Linked DNA regions of Azospira inquinata. The protein of the gene in region 2 interacts with the protein of the main gene of each other region in a pairwise test. Links are inferred from orthologs where the notes say so. Each region holds a gene or a part of one and is shown on either strand. Other genes may lie near its edges. The genes, in order: Azoinq_RS06420 and Azoinq_RS12865.

Evidence for each region.
Region 1: the proteins of Azoinq_RS12865 (region 2) and Azoinq_RS06420 interact in binary tests that used the Escherichia coli proteins (3 or more experiments, as listed by UniProt). The link is inferred for Azospira inquinata from one-to-one orthologs.

Annotation. Positions count from the first base shown.
Region 1 is NZ_CP064782.1:1,409,318-1,412,630, reverse strand. What follows is about bases 309-3,308. They hold Azoinq_RS06420 (rod shape-determining protein), read left to right. Parts: upstream 309-1,286; coding sequence 1,287-2,330; downstream 2,331-3,308. Other genes in these bases: mreC (rod shape-determining protein MreC), read left to right, coding at 2,499-3,308; gatC (Asp-tRNA(Asn)/Glu-tRNA(Gln) amidotransferase subunit GatC), read right to left, coding at 908-1,195; gatA (Asp-tRNA(Asn)/Glu-tRNA(Gln) amidotransferase subunit GatA), read right to left, coding at 309-758. Also shown: more of gatA, read right to left, coding at 1-308; more of mreC, read left to right, coding at 3,309-3,313. UniProt on the Escherichia coli protein: Forms membrane-associated dynamic filaments that are essential for cell shape determination. Acts by regulating cell wall synthesis and cell elongation, and thus cell shape.
Region 2 is NZ_CP064782.1:2,831,862-2,835,173, reverse strand. What follows is about bases 128-3,126. They hold Azoinq_RS12865 (helix-turn-helix domain-containing protein), read right to left. Parts: upstream 2,085-3,126; coding sequence 1,170-2,084; downstream 128-1,169. Other genes in these bases: rlmN (23S rRNA (adenine(2503)-C(2))-methyltransferase RlmN), read right to left, coding at 2,896-3,126; pilW (type IV pilus biogenesis/stability protein PilW), read right to left, coding at 2,081-2,899; ispG (flavodoxin-dependent (E)-4-hydroxy-3-methylbut-2-enyl-diphosphate synthase), read right to left, coding at 128-1,166. In the rest of the region: more of ispG, read right to left, coding at 1-127; more of rlmN, read right to left, coding at 3,127-3,312.

The DNA.
Region 1 (3,313 bases), 1.4 Mb from region 2 along the record:
GCGGGGGCGTCCAGCAGGCGGCCGTAATCTTCCGGCGTCCGTTCCAGGCTGGTGGAATCCTTGGGGTCAAAGCCCGCCATGGTGTTCAGCAGCAGGGCGCAATCTTCGGCGCTGCGGGCCATGGGGCCCGCCTGATCCAGGGAGGAGGCGAAGGCGATCATGCCCCAGCGGGAAACCACCCCGTAGGTGGGCTTCAAGCCGGTGAGGTTGCACAGGGCGGCGGGCTGGCGAATGGAGCCCCCCGTGTCCGTGCCGGTGGCGGCGGGAGCCAGCCGGGCGGCCACTGCAGCGGCGGAGCCGCCGGAGGAGCCGCCGGGCACCCGTTCCTGATCCCAGGGGTTTTTTACCGGCCCGAACCAGGAGGTTTCGTTGGAAGACCCCATGGCGAATTCGTCCATGTTGGTCTTGCCCAGATTCACGGCCCCGGCAGCGTCAAATTTCTGGATCACCGTGGCGTCATAGGGGCTGACGAAATTGGCCAGCATGTGGGAGCCGCAGGTGGTGCGCCAGCCCTGGGCACAGAAAATGTCCTTCTGGGCCAGGGGGATGCCGGTCAGGGGACCCCCATCTCCGGCGGCCCGCCGGGCGTCGGCGGCCCGGGCCTGGGCCAGGCTACGCTCCCCATTCACAGTGATGTAGGCGTTAATGGCCGGGTTGTGACGGGCGATCCGGTCCAGGTAGAGCTGGGTCAGTTCCACGCTGGAAATTTTCTTGTCGGCTAAGGCCTGCGACAGTTCTTTGAGGCTGGCGTTGATCATGGCGTTTCTGAGGGTGGCTGGCGGCGGCGGAAGCTCCCGGGGGGAGCGGCGGCCGGACCGCGACGGATGAAGGGGGTCGGAATCGGACGCTGGAAAAGGAAACGGGGGAAGGGACGCAGTTCCAAAGGAAAAGGGCCCCGGACCCTGCCCTATTCGATGACCTTGGGCACCAGGTAAAGCCCGGCTTCCGTTTCCGGGGCCACGGCCTGGAAGGCGGCTCGCTGGTCGGATTCGGTCACCCGGTCTTCCCGGAGGCGTTGGGGCAGGTCCTGGGCGTGGGCCATGGGGGCCACACCGGCGGTATCCACGGCCTGCATGGCCTCGATCAGGGAGAAAATACCGTTCAACTGGCCCAGGGTGGCATTGGCCTCCGCGTCGGTGATTTCGATGCGGGCCAGATGGGCAATGCGATGGACTTCGTCGAGGGAAAGAGACATGGGCTTGCCTGCGGTAAGGTCTTATACCGGAAAGCTTTATAAGGTATCATAAAACCTTTACCCCAGCAGCCTTGTACGGAATCTTCCCCCCATGTTCGGTTTTCTACGCAGCTATTTCTCCAATGACCTGGCCATTGACCTGGGCACGGCTAACACCCTGATTTACTGTCGCGGCCAGGGCATCGTTCTCGATGAACCCTCCGTGGTGGCAATCCGCCTGGAAGGCGGCCCCAATGCCAAGAAGACCATCCAGGCGGTGGGTAAGGAAGCCAAGTTGATGCTGGGCAAAACGCCCGGTTCCATCACCGCCATCCGTCCCATGAAGGACGGGGTGATCGCGGACTTCACGGTGACTGAGCAGATGCTCAAGCAGTTCATCAAGAAGGTCCACGATTCCAAGCTTTTCTCCCCCTCCCCCCGTATTATCATCTGCGTCCCCTGCGGCTCTACCCAGGTGGAACGTCGGGCCATCCGGGAATCCGCCATCGGTGCCGGGGCTTCCCAGGTTTACCTGATTGAGGAACCCATGGCCGCCGCCATCGGCGCCGGTCTGCCCGTGGCCGATGCCACCGGCTCCATGGTGGTGGATATCGGTGGCGGTACCACGGAAGTGGGGGTCATCTCCCTGGGCGGCATGGTTTACGCCGGTTCCGTGCGGGTCGGCGGTGATAAGTTCGACGAGTCCATCATCAACTACATCCGCCGTAACTACGGCATGTTGATTGGTGAAACCACGGCGGAAAACATCAAAAAGGAAATCGGGTCCGCCTTCCCGGGTTCCGAAGTGAAGGAAATGGAAGTGAAGGGTCGCAATCTGGCCGAGGGTATTCCCCGCAGCTTCACCATTTCTTCCAACGAAATTCTGGAAGCCCTGACCGATCCCCTGAATTCCATCGTCTCCGCCGTCAAGAGCGCCCTGGAACAGACCCCTCCCGAACTGGGAGCGGACATCGCGGAAAAGGGCATGGTGCTGACCGGTGGTGGCGCCCTGCTGCGGGACCTGGATCGCCTGCTCATGGAAGAAACCGGCCTGCCCGTGATCGTGGCCGAAGATCCCCTGACCTGCGTGGTGCGGGGCTCTGGCATGGCCCTGGAAAAGATGGACAAGCTTGGCAGTATCTTCGCTTCCGAGTAAATTTCGGCTGGGTAATCGGTCCGCCGGGGGCTCCCTTCCCCGCCCGCTGATTACCCTTCCCGCTATCTCCGCCGCCTTCGGGCGGCTTTGACGTTCTGAAAGACCACCGTGGCCGGCATCGACCACATACCACCACCTTTCTTCAAACGGGGCCCGGCGCCCGTGGCCATGCTCTCCCTGTACCTGGGGCTGAGCCTGTCCCTTCTGGTGCTCGACCACCGTTTCCACTACCTGGAATGGGTGCGCCAAGGCGTGTCCATGGTCACCGCGCCCCTACACATGGTGGCCCACGCCCCCGGGGAGGCGGCTTATCAGCTGGGTGACTACTTCACCACCCTGACCGAGCTGCAAAAAGAAAACGGCCAGTTGAAGCACTCCCAGCTGGCGGTGGCCACCACCCTGCAACGGGTCCAGCATCTGGAAGCGGAAAACGCCCATCTGCGGGCCCTGCTGGGGGCCAAGGAACACCTGCCCGCCGGCGGCCAGATGGCCCAGATCCTCTACGCCGCCCGGGACCCCTTTTCCCGTCGGGTGATTGTGGACAAGGGCCTGCAGGACAAGGTGGCAGCGGGCCAGCCGGTGGTGGATCACCGGGGCCTGATCGGCCAGGTGACCCGAGTTTATCCCATGGTTTCGGAAGTTACCCTGATCACGGATAAGGATCAGGCGGTGCCGGTCCAGGTGGTACGCTCCGGACTTCGCTCCGTGGTGTTCGGTCTGGGCAATGGCCAGCTGGAGCTGCGCTTTCTCCCCGCCAATGCGGATGTGCAGAACGGCGACCTAATTGTCACCTCCGGTCTGGACGGGGTTTTCCCCGCCGGTTTCCCCGTGGCCAAGGTGATTTACATCGAGCGGGACACCACCTACACCTTCGCCCGCATCATCTGCGCCCCCGTGGGTTCGGTGGAAAGCTTCGGCGAAGTGCTTATCCTCAATCCCCGGGAAGCCCTGCCTCCCCGGCCCCCGGAAAATCCCCGCAACAA
Region 2 (3,312 bases):
TGGTCGCCCCGCAGGGTGACCGTCTTCTGGCCGTCTTCAAACACTGGGGCGGACGGGGCCTCCCCCGTGCCCGGCAGGGAAATGCCGATATTGGCGTGCTTGCTTTCCCCCGGGCCATTGACCACGCAGCCCATAACCGCCAGGGTAAGATTTTCCACCCCCTCATATTCGCCGCGCCAGTCGGGCATCTTGCCCCGCACATAATCCTGGATAGAGGCCGCCAGTTCCTGGAACAGGGTGCTGGTGGTGCGCCCGCAGCCCGGACAGGCCGCCACCATGGGGGTAAAGGCCCGCAGCCCCATGGTCTGGAGAATTTCCTGGGCCACCACCACTTCCTGGCTGCGGCTGGCCCCCGGTTCCGGGGTCAGGGACACCCGGATGGTGTCGCCGATACCGCTTTGCAGCAATACGGCCAGGGCGGCAGTGGAAGCCACAATGCCCTTACTCCCCATGCCCGCTTCGGTAAGTCCCAGATGGAGGGGATAGTCGCAACGGCCGGAAAGGTCCCGATACAGGGCAATCAAATCCTGGACCCCGGAGACCTTGCAGGAAAGAATAATCCGATCCCCAGGCAGGCCCAGGGCTTCCGCCCGGGCGGCAGACTCCAACGCCGAGGCCACCATGGCCTGACGCATCAGGGCTTCCGTGCCCAGGGGGGCCGGTGCTTTGGCGTTTTCATCCATCATGCGGGCCAGCAGATCCTGGTCCAGACTGCCCCAATTCACCCCGATACGCACCGGCTTTTCGTAGCGGCAGGCCAATTCGATCATCTGGGCGAATTGTTCGTCCCGCTTTTTACCGTGGCCCACATTGCCCGGGTTGATCCGGTACTTGGCCAGGGCTTGGGCGCAGTCGGGAAAATCCGCCAACAGCCGGTGGCCGTTAAAGTGGAAATCGCCGATCAGGGGCACCGTTACCCCCATCCGCTCCAGATGCTCCCGGATGCGGGGCACGGCAGCGGCAGCGGCTTCCGTATTCACCGTAATGCGCACCAGCTCGGAACCGGCCCGGGCCAGTTCCACCACCTGTAGGGCTGTGCTCAGATAATCGGCGGTGTCCGTATTGGTCATGGACTGGACCACCACGGGGGCCGCGCCCCCCACTACCACATTGCCCACCCGCACCGCCCGGGTCGGGCGGCGTTTAATTGCTTGGGGATCGGTCATGAATCAGTCGAGATTGAAACGGGCCACGTCATCCTTGGAACGCTGTTCCATGGGGACGTCCTTGCCCTTGTATTGAAGCTTGACGTGGGCCGCATTGCCCACCACCAGGGTGAAGGGCGGCACGCCGTCCACATCCCGGGAGCTGCCAGCCCCGTTCAATTGGGAAACCAGCACCTTACCCGTGCTGTCTTTGATTTCCACCCAGGAGGGCTGGTCAAACTGGAAGTGGAGACGGCTGGTTCCCGCCGCCGGCGTTGCAGGGGCCGCCCCGGGCGTTGCCGTCGAAGCAGCCGGCGCGGCGCTAGCGGGAGATGGGGCGGGAGCGGCGGAAGTCTCGGCCGGAGCAGTACTCGCAGCGGCCGGGGCAGGAGCAGCACTGGCCTGTGCTGCCGAAGGAGCGGTACTGGTCGCGGTGGAATCTGCCGGAGGCATCCCCGGCTCTTCGGCCACCTTGACCGGCGCCGGGGAAGGCTGCCAGAAATCCTCGGGAACCAGGAAATAGGCGGCAATGGCCAGCCCTACCATGCCCACGGCCACGCCCATGGCAAACATATCCCGACGGTGACCCCGGCCCGGCTGGGGCAGCTCGGCTTCCACCTGGTGGGGTACTTCGATACGGGGGGCTTCCGGCGTTTCATTAACCGCCAGACGAACCAACATGGCCTCCCCGTCCAGATGGAGATAACGGGCGTAATTGCGCACAAAGCCCCGGACGAAGGTCCGTCCCGGAAGGCGTTCCCACTGGTCCGCCTCCAGGGCTTCAACCTGGCGCACACTGATTTTCAGGGCATTGGCCACTTCATTGACAGAGAGCTGCCGACTTTCCCGGGCCCGGCGCAATTCCGCCCCGATGGGGGCTTGCTCCGGCGTCGTCTCGGCCTGGGGAACGGCGGCAGCTTCCAGCTTTTCTTCACTCATTCACTATCACCTCTCAGCAAGGACAAGGCCTCCTTGGAGTCGGGAAAACGACGACGCAATTGGGAAATGTAACTGGCCTCCCCTTCCCGGTCCCCGCTTTTGCGGGCCAGCTGTATGGATAAATCCAGGGACTGGGGGGTGGGGTCGGAAACCTGATTGAAGGCATTCAGCTGATGCTGGGCCTGGCCCAGGGAGCCTTGCTTGAAATAGAGATTGGCCAGTCCCAGGAGGGCCTGGGGATTATTGCGGGAGTAGCGCAGGGCCTTCTGGAAATAATTTTCCGCCCCAGCGGCGTCCCCCACCCGGTCCAGGCACTTGCCCGCATTGACCAGGGCTAGGTCCGGTGTGCGGTACAAGGGGTCTTTTACCGCCGCCAGGAAATAGGCGATGGATTCTTTCTCCCGGCCGTTCTGGCAAAGAAACCAGCCGAAATTGTTATTCACTTCCGGCGCATTGGGGGTCAAAGACAGGGCCCGGCGGAAATTCTGTTCCGCTTCCCCGTTTTCGTGGAGATCCATATGCACCAAGCCCAGCATGTTGTAGGCGGGCGCGTAGCCGGAATCGGCCTGGGTCGCCTTGTTCAGTTCATCCAGGGCCACCGCCATGTTGCCGTCCTGGAAGTAGAGGGCCGCCAGTTCCGTATGCACCTTGGCCCGTTTGGCCGGTTCTCCCACCGAAGGCCCCGGCGTGGGGCTAGCCCCATCGGACGTTACCGCAGGAATCAGGGAAGCAGCCTGGGCCAGGGGAGTGCTACCGCAACCGCCCAGCCAGAAGACGCCAAAAGCAGCGAACAGGAACAGCGCAAAGCGTTTCATGGACGAACCTCGGCGATGGGAATCAGCCGCCCCGCCGTCCGTCGCGTCTTATCCTTGACCTGCCCGGCCAGTTGACCGCAGGCCGCATCGATATCGTCGCCCCGGGTTTTCCGGGTAGTGGTGACAATTCCGGCCTGAATCAAAATATCGGCAAAGCGGCGGATACGGGGCGCGGGAGAGCGGCGGAAAGGAGATCCCGGAAAGGGGTTGAATGGGATGAGATTGAACTTGCACGGCACCTTGCACGTCAAGTCCAACAGTTGCCGGGCATGCTGATCGGAATCATTGATCCCGTCCAGCATGACGTATTCGAAGGTAATGAAATCCCGGGGGGCTTTTTCCAGATAACGACGACAGGCCGCCATCAGTTCCACCAGGGGGTATTTCTGATTGATCGGCACCAGCCGATCCCG